One region of the Tardiphaga sp. 841_E9_N1_2 genome, then DNA from elsewhere that is predicted to be linked to it. Evidence: predicted binding sites of a transcription regulator. Region 1 holds the regulator's gene; the other holds the start of a gene.
What was found. The regulator LexA, encoded in region 1, represses DNA repair genes until DNA is damaged. The targets are predictions, from matches to a motif close to TGTTCNNNNTGTGTTCNG.
Positions count from the first base shown of each region.

Region 2: a site for LexA is predicted at 907-924, ahead of AB8A50_RS18815 (helicase-related protein). Genes of this name have one in related genera too.

Region 1 is NZ_JBPWQC010000001.1:1,035,420-1,038,531, forward strand. It holds gene AB8A50_RS04845 (ComEC/Rec2 family competence protein) at 1-900, shown strand, start outside; gene lexA (transcriptional repressor LexA) at 918-1,640, opposite strand; gene AB8A50_RS04855 (GNAT family N-acetyltransferase) at 1,943-2,512, opposite strand; gene AB8A50_RS04860 (Orn/Lys/Arg decarboxylase N-terminal domain-containing protein) at 2,534-3,112, opposite strand, start outside.
Region 2 is NZ_JBPWQC010000001.1:3,905,184-3,908,295, forward strand. It holds gene AB8A50_RS18815 (helicase-related protein) at 1-826, opposite strand, end outside; gene AB8A50_RS18820 (DUF3108 domain-containing protein) at 1,246-2,217, opposite strand; gene rpmB (50S ribosomal protein L28) at 2,590-2,892, shown strand.

The sequences.
Region 1 (3,112 bases):
CCCTATGCCGCATTTCATTTCCATCGCGTCACGCCTTATGGCGTCGTCGCCAATCTCCTGGCGATGCCGGTGGTCTCGGCACTGGTTATGCCGACGGGTATTCTCGGTTTGGTGGCCATGCCGTTTGGCTTTGACGGTGTGTTCTGGCGGCTGATGGATGTCGGCATCCAGTGGATGATTGTCGTCACGCAATGGGTGGCAGCCTTGCCCGGCGCCATCGGCCGGATGCCGGCCTTCGGGACGGGACCGCTGATATCAGCCAGTATCGGCATCATCGTGCTGGGATTGCTGCGCACGCCGTTGCGCCTCGCAGGGCTTGGTGTGCTTGCGCTCTCGATTGTCTGGGCGTTGCTGGTCAAGCAGCCGGATGTCCTGATTTCGGGTGACGGTCACAGCGTTGCGGTACGGGGCAGGGAGGGGCGCCTGCATATGATGCGCAGCGCCAAGGATGCGTTTCTCGCGAAGGAGTGGCTTGCCGGTGATGCCGACGCCCGGCTGCCAACGGATGCCTCCCTCAGCCACGGTGTGTCCTGCGACCGCGACGGGTGCATCGCGGCGCTGGCCGATGGCGCTTTGGTGGCGCTGGTTTTACAGCCGGATGCATTCACAGATGATTGCGAGAAAGCGGCACTCATCATCACAACGAGACAATCGCCGAGGGATTGCAGGGCGCTGGTGATCGATCAGGATCGCTTGCAACGAAATGGTGCGGTGAGCCTGCAGCGAACCGCGAACGGCTTTACCATCGATGCCGTGCGCCCGCGTGGCCTGGACCGCCCGTGGTCGCGCGCCATCCCCGATGAGCCCCAGCACGATCTGATCCAGAACAGTCGCACGCCACAAAACCGGCCGGTGGATGCGACGCCAGCGGAAACCGATCTTCAACCCGAAGATCAGTAATCCGCCGAGGCGCAATCTCAGTAGCGGCGATACAGGCCGATCAGCTTGCCCTGAATGCGCACCCGGTTGGGCGGCAGGATGCGGACCTCGTAGGCGTCGTTGGCGGGCTCCAGCGCGATCGACGCGCCGCGGCGGCGGAAGCGCTTCAACGTGGCTTCCTCGTCGTCGATCAGGGCCACCACGATGTCGCCGGTGTCGGCGCTCTCGTTGCGCTGGATCAGCACGGTATCGCCATCGAGAATGCCGGCGTCCTGCATGGAATCGCCGCGCACTTCGAGCGCGTAATGTTCGCCGGAGCCGAGCATGTCCGCGGGCATGCTGATGGTGTGGCTGCGGGTCTGCAGCGCCTCGATCGGCGTACCGGCCGCGATTCGGCCCATGACCGGGATAGCAACCGTGCGGCCATTGTCATCATCACCGCTGTTGCTGGCGATGCTGGCGGCCGAACGCACCTTGCCAAGCGTGCCTTCGATGACGCTGGGCGTGAAGCCGCGGCGCCCGGTGCCGCCGGTGACCGGCGCGCCGAGCTCTGGCAGCTTGATGACTTCGATGGCACGGGCGCGGTTGGGCAGACGGCGTATGAAGCCGCGTTCTTCCAGCGCCGTGATCAGACGATGGATGCCGGACTTCGAGCGCAGGTCGAGCGCATCCTTCATCTCGTCGAAGGAGGGCGGGACGCCGGCTTCCTTCAGCCGTTGATCGATGAATCGCAGGAGTTCGTATTGTTTGCGCGTGAGCATCTGAAGCCATCCTCAGTTGACGGTGTCGGCCGCCGCGTGCGTTTAAAAGGGCCTTCGAACGGTGAGCCTCAATCCAGAGACGATCGTTCGAAGATCGGTTGCGCGAGTTCGGGCACTCTCAAACTACTCAAAGCCACAGAATCTCGAAACAAATCATGAACGAACACTATATGTTCCATATGTGTTCTGCAATGCTTAATTTGCCGTCAACAGAACGCACGTTGAGTGAGGTTTGAGGAGGCTGTTCCTCACCAGTCGTCGATCCTCGACGGACATGGAAAATGCTTCCGCGGTCGCTTGGGCTACGCGGACGTCACGCGCCCAATGGGCGGCGGCGGAGTCGTGGAGCCGGTCGCCAGCGAGCGCTGAACCATGATCGTGTCGGCCCAGCGGCCGGAGCGATAGGCGACGCCGGGCAGCAAGCCGACGCGGGCAAAGCCGAAGCTCTCATGTAAGCCGAGCGAGGCCGTGTTGTCGGCATCGATATAGCCGATGATCTGCCGGAAGCCGGCCGCCGCGCAGACATCGATCAACTCGCGCATCAACAGCCGGCCGATGCCCCGGCCGACATGTCCGTGGTGGATATAGATCGAATGCTTGACCGTGTAGCGATAGGCCGGTCGCTTCCGAAACAGCACCACATAGGCGTAGCCGACGACCTCGCCGCCTTGCGTGGCGACGAGATGCGGGAACCGTTTGCTGCGCAGGTTCTTGCGCCGGTCTCTGAGATCGTCGGGCTGCGGCGTGTCGGCGTCGCTGACGCCTTCCTCGACGCCTTGCCGGATGTGCCGGCGATAGATCGCCAGCATGGCATCGACGTCGGTGTCGCGTGATGGTCGGATGACGACCGGCTGTTCGAGTTCCGTTGGCAAATCAGGCTCCTTACGTGCTCCCTATTCGGAGACCACGTAAGTGTAAAGTCGGATCCGGCCATTGGCGTCGACCTTGCGGTAGATGCCCTGGATTTCGACGTCGAAGCCCGGGAAGGTGTTGAAGCAGGTCTCGAACATCCTGAGATAATCGATCATCGGCTTTGACCGTTCGGTGAGCCGTTCTCCGGGGACGATCGTGGCGATGCCGGGCGGGTAGACCACGAACGGCGTCGTCGCGACGCGCCCGAAGATCTCATCGATCGGGAGGTAATCGACGTCGTTGCGCACCAGACAGCGCGCGGCATCATGGGGTGACATGGCAATCTCCGGCAGATGGTCAGCGGAGAATTGCCTGGTCTGAAGTTCGCTCACATTGGCCTCGCGGAAGAACCGGTGCATGTCGCCGCATAGATCCCTCAGGCGTATGCCCGCGTAACGCGCGGGCCTGCGCCGTGCGAATTCCGGGATGACGTCTTCGAGCAGGGCGTTGTCGTCATGAAGCTTCTTGAAGGCGACGAGGCCCGATATCAGCGTGCCGGCCTTGCTGGCTTCCACGCCGGGCGTCAGCAGGAAGAGCAGCGAGTTGAGATCGTTCTTCTC
Region 2 (3,112 bases), 2.9 Mb from region 1:
CCGCCCGGCCGGCGATCTGCGCGAATTCCGACGGCGTAAGGCGGCGGAATTGATAGCCGTCATATTTGCGATCGCTGGCAAAGGCGACGTGGTCGACGTCGAGATTGAGGCCCATTCCGACCGCGTCGGTTGCCACTAAGTAGTCAACGTCACCGTTCTGGAACATCGCCACCTGCGCGTTGCGGGTGCGCGGCGACAGCGAGCCCAGCACCACCGCAGCGCCGCCGTGCTGGCGCTTGATCAGTTCGGCGATGGCGTAAACTTCATCGGCGGAAAACGCGACAATCGCTGTCCTGCGCGGCTGCCGCGTGATCTTGCGATCGCCGGCAAATTCCAGATGCGACAGCCGCGGCCGCGTCACGATGCTGGCGCCGGGCAGCAAACGCTCGATGATCGGGCGCATGGTGGCGGCGCCCAAAAGCAGCGTTTCGTCGCGGCCGCGGCGATGCAGGATGCGATCGGTGAAGACGTGACCGCGCTCCAGATCTGCCGCGATCTGGATTTCATCGACGGCCAGAAACGACACGTCGAGATCCCGCGGCATGGCCTCGACGGTGGACACCCAGTAGCGCGGCTTGGCCGGCTTGATCTTCTCCTCGCCGGTGATCAGCGCCACGGCTTCGGGGCCGACGCGGTCCAAAATTTTATTATAGACCTCGCGCGCCAGGAGGCGCAGCGGCAGGCCGATGATGCCCGACGAATGCGCGAGCATGCGCTCGATGGCGAGATGGGTCTTGCCGGTATTGGTGGGGCCGAGCACTGCGGTGACGCCGGCGCCGGGGGCCCTGCCGTTGGACAGCGTGGGCGGAGAAGACAAAAAGGCCATGTTTTTCAGATATTTCCGCGTCGCCGACTGTCAAGACCGAGACAGGTTACGACGCTTCAGAGCCGCGCTTTTTGATGGTTTGGAACGAGTCCGGAACGAAAGCGGCCCGAATCGGTGACTCGGCACCTCCATGGCCGCATCACCCCAACATCTCGCGCTGACATTCTCCGAGACTGACTAGATCAAGTTTGTGACAGCGCAACAAGGGCCGACAAATCCCCGAAGTTATGAACAGCGCACGGACTCCGAACCGGCTTTGAGTCAAGCCGGGATCCTGCGCAAATCCTGCGGCGCGTTTGCGACGATGCTGCGATGGCGCACTTTGTCTTGCGGCATCATTGCGGCAGCGTCCCGTCTCGGTCCCTCATGGTGAGGAGCGCGGCTTCGCGCGTCTCGAACCATGAGCTGGCGGGGTCGACTCAGTTCGTCTTGGCCACGGCCTTGGCCGGCGCGGGGGTGGTGACGAATTCGGTGGCTTCCAGCATGGCGACGCCGAGCGGGGTCGGCACCACCATGCGATACGGCACCAGCACGCGGGTTCCGGCGATCGGCACCAGGGTCACTTCGATATTGCGCTGGGCGGCAAGATATTTGATGGCGGCGCGGTCGGGCACATAGCCGGCGATCGGCGTGAAATAGACGGCGCAGACGATGGCAGGCCCGCGATAGCCCTTCTCGGCCTTCACGCTTTCCATGCGCTTGTAGTCGAGCTTGAGATCGTAGCGCATGCGGCCGTCGAAGATCGACGCGCCGGTGCGGCACGAATCCGGCGTCAGCAACTCGCCGGTGCCGCCAACGCGCATCAGCGAGCCGGTCATCGGATCGATCACGTTGCGGCGATGCGCATCGGTGATCGGAATCTTCTCGGGATCGAGCGGCGGCTCCGGATCGATGGAGAACTCCTTCACATAGCCCGGCGTGATCAGCATCTTGATCGTCTCGGACTTCTTCGCGGAGGTGGTGACGGCCTGATAATTCGACGGCACCAGCGCGCCCGCGACCACGCGGCCGGTGGACTGGCCGGAGCCCGAGCCGCCGGCAAAGGCTTTCAGCAGACCGGCGGTGCCGCCACTGGCCGTCGCGGAATACTGGTCTTCATTGATGTCGATGGCCCACTGGCCCTTGCCCACCGCAATGCCGGCGAGGCTGGCTTCATATTTGGCCTCAAGCTTGCCGCCCGCCAACACCGCCTGCGCAGGGGCCTGAACCGGCACGGCGGCCGGGGCCTGGCCTTGAGTTTGGCCTTGCGTCTGGCTTTGGATCTGGCCTTGCACCTGCGCCGAGGCGTCCACCGGCAAAACCGGCAGCATCAGGCCCGCGGCGACGGCGAAACGCGCGCCAAGGCCCGCAAACCGCACTCTTGCGGGCGCGGCGGTCCGCGGGGTGGTCACCGGTCGGGTCACAAAGCGGGGCGTGCGAAGGCTCACTTGCTGATATCACCTGGTCGGCGATCCCCGGCCAAAGGCGCAGGGCCGCATCGCTCAATTGGGCTGGAGCGACCTGTTTCCGGCCCGAATACGTCGTTTATATGATGGGAACCGCGCCAGATTCCATGTGGTTTCCGCTCGTAGGCCGGGCTATACAGAACCCGAATGCGGGGAGTTTTGCCGGTTTTGCCGCGACTTTCGCGGGCCGGATATCTTGACGATCGCGGCCAAGCCCCCTATACGTCCGCCACTCCTGAAATGGACGTGATTTTTGACCCCCTGCCCGGCTTTGGGCTCTTCGCCTTTTAGCTGCGGGGATGACAGAGGATTTTCGCCATGTCTCGGCGCTGTGAACTGACACTGAAGGGCCCCCAGGTGGGCCACAAGGTGAGCCACTCGAACATCAAGACCAAGCGCCGGTTTCTGCCGAACCTGGTCAATGTGACCTTCCTGTCCGACGTGCTCGGCCGCGGCGTGCGCCTGCGCGTGTCGGCCAATGCCGTGAAGTCGGTCGACCACCGCGGTGGCTTCGATGCCTATCTGATCAAGGCCCGCGAGAGCGAGCTGTCCCAGAAGGCCGTGCTGCTCAAGCGCGCCATCGAAAAGAAGAAGGCCGAGACCGCAGCAGTCGCGGCCTGAGCCTGACCCGCCGCTCACACTGAGCGGACTGAAATTTGAAAACGGCCGGATCGCAAGATCCGGCCGTTTTTGCGTTTGCCAAATACGGACCGGCCGGGCCCTCTCGGCTAGGCGCATCGCAAAATCTGGGCGATTTCCACAAGACCGCTTCACCGTTGAAATTTGGCATGGGTTATTGACGGAGCGGACTAGCACTACCAAGGGTTGCCGTCTAAAGATG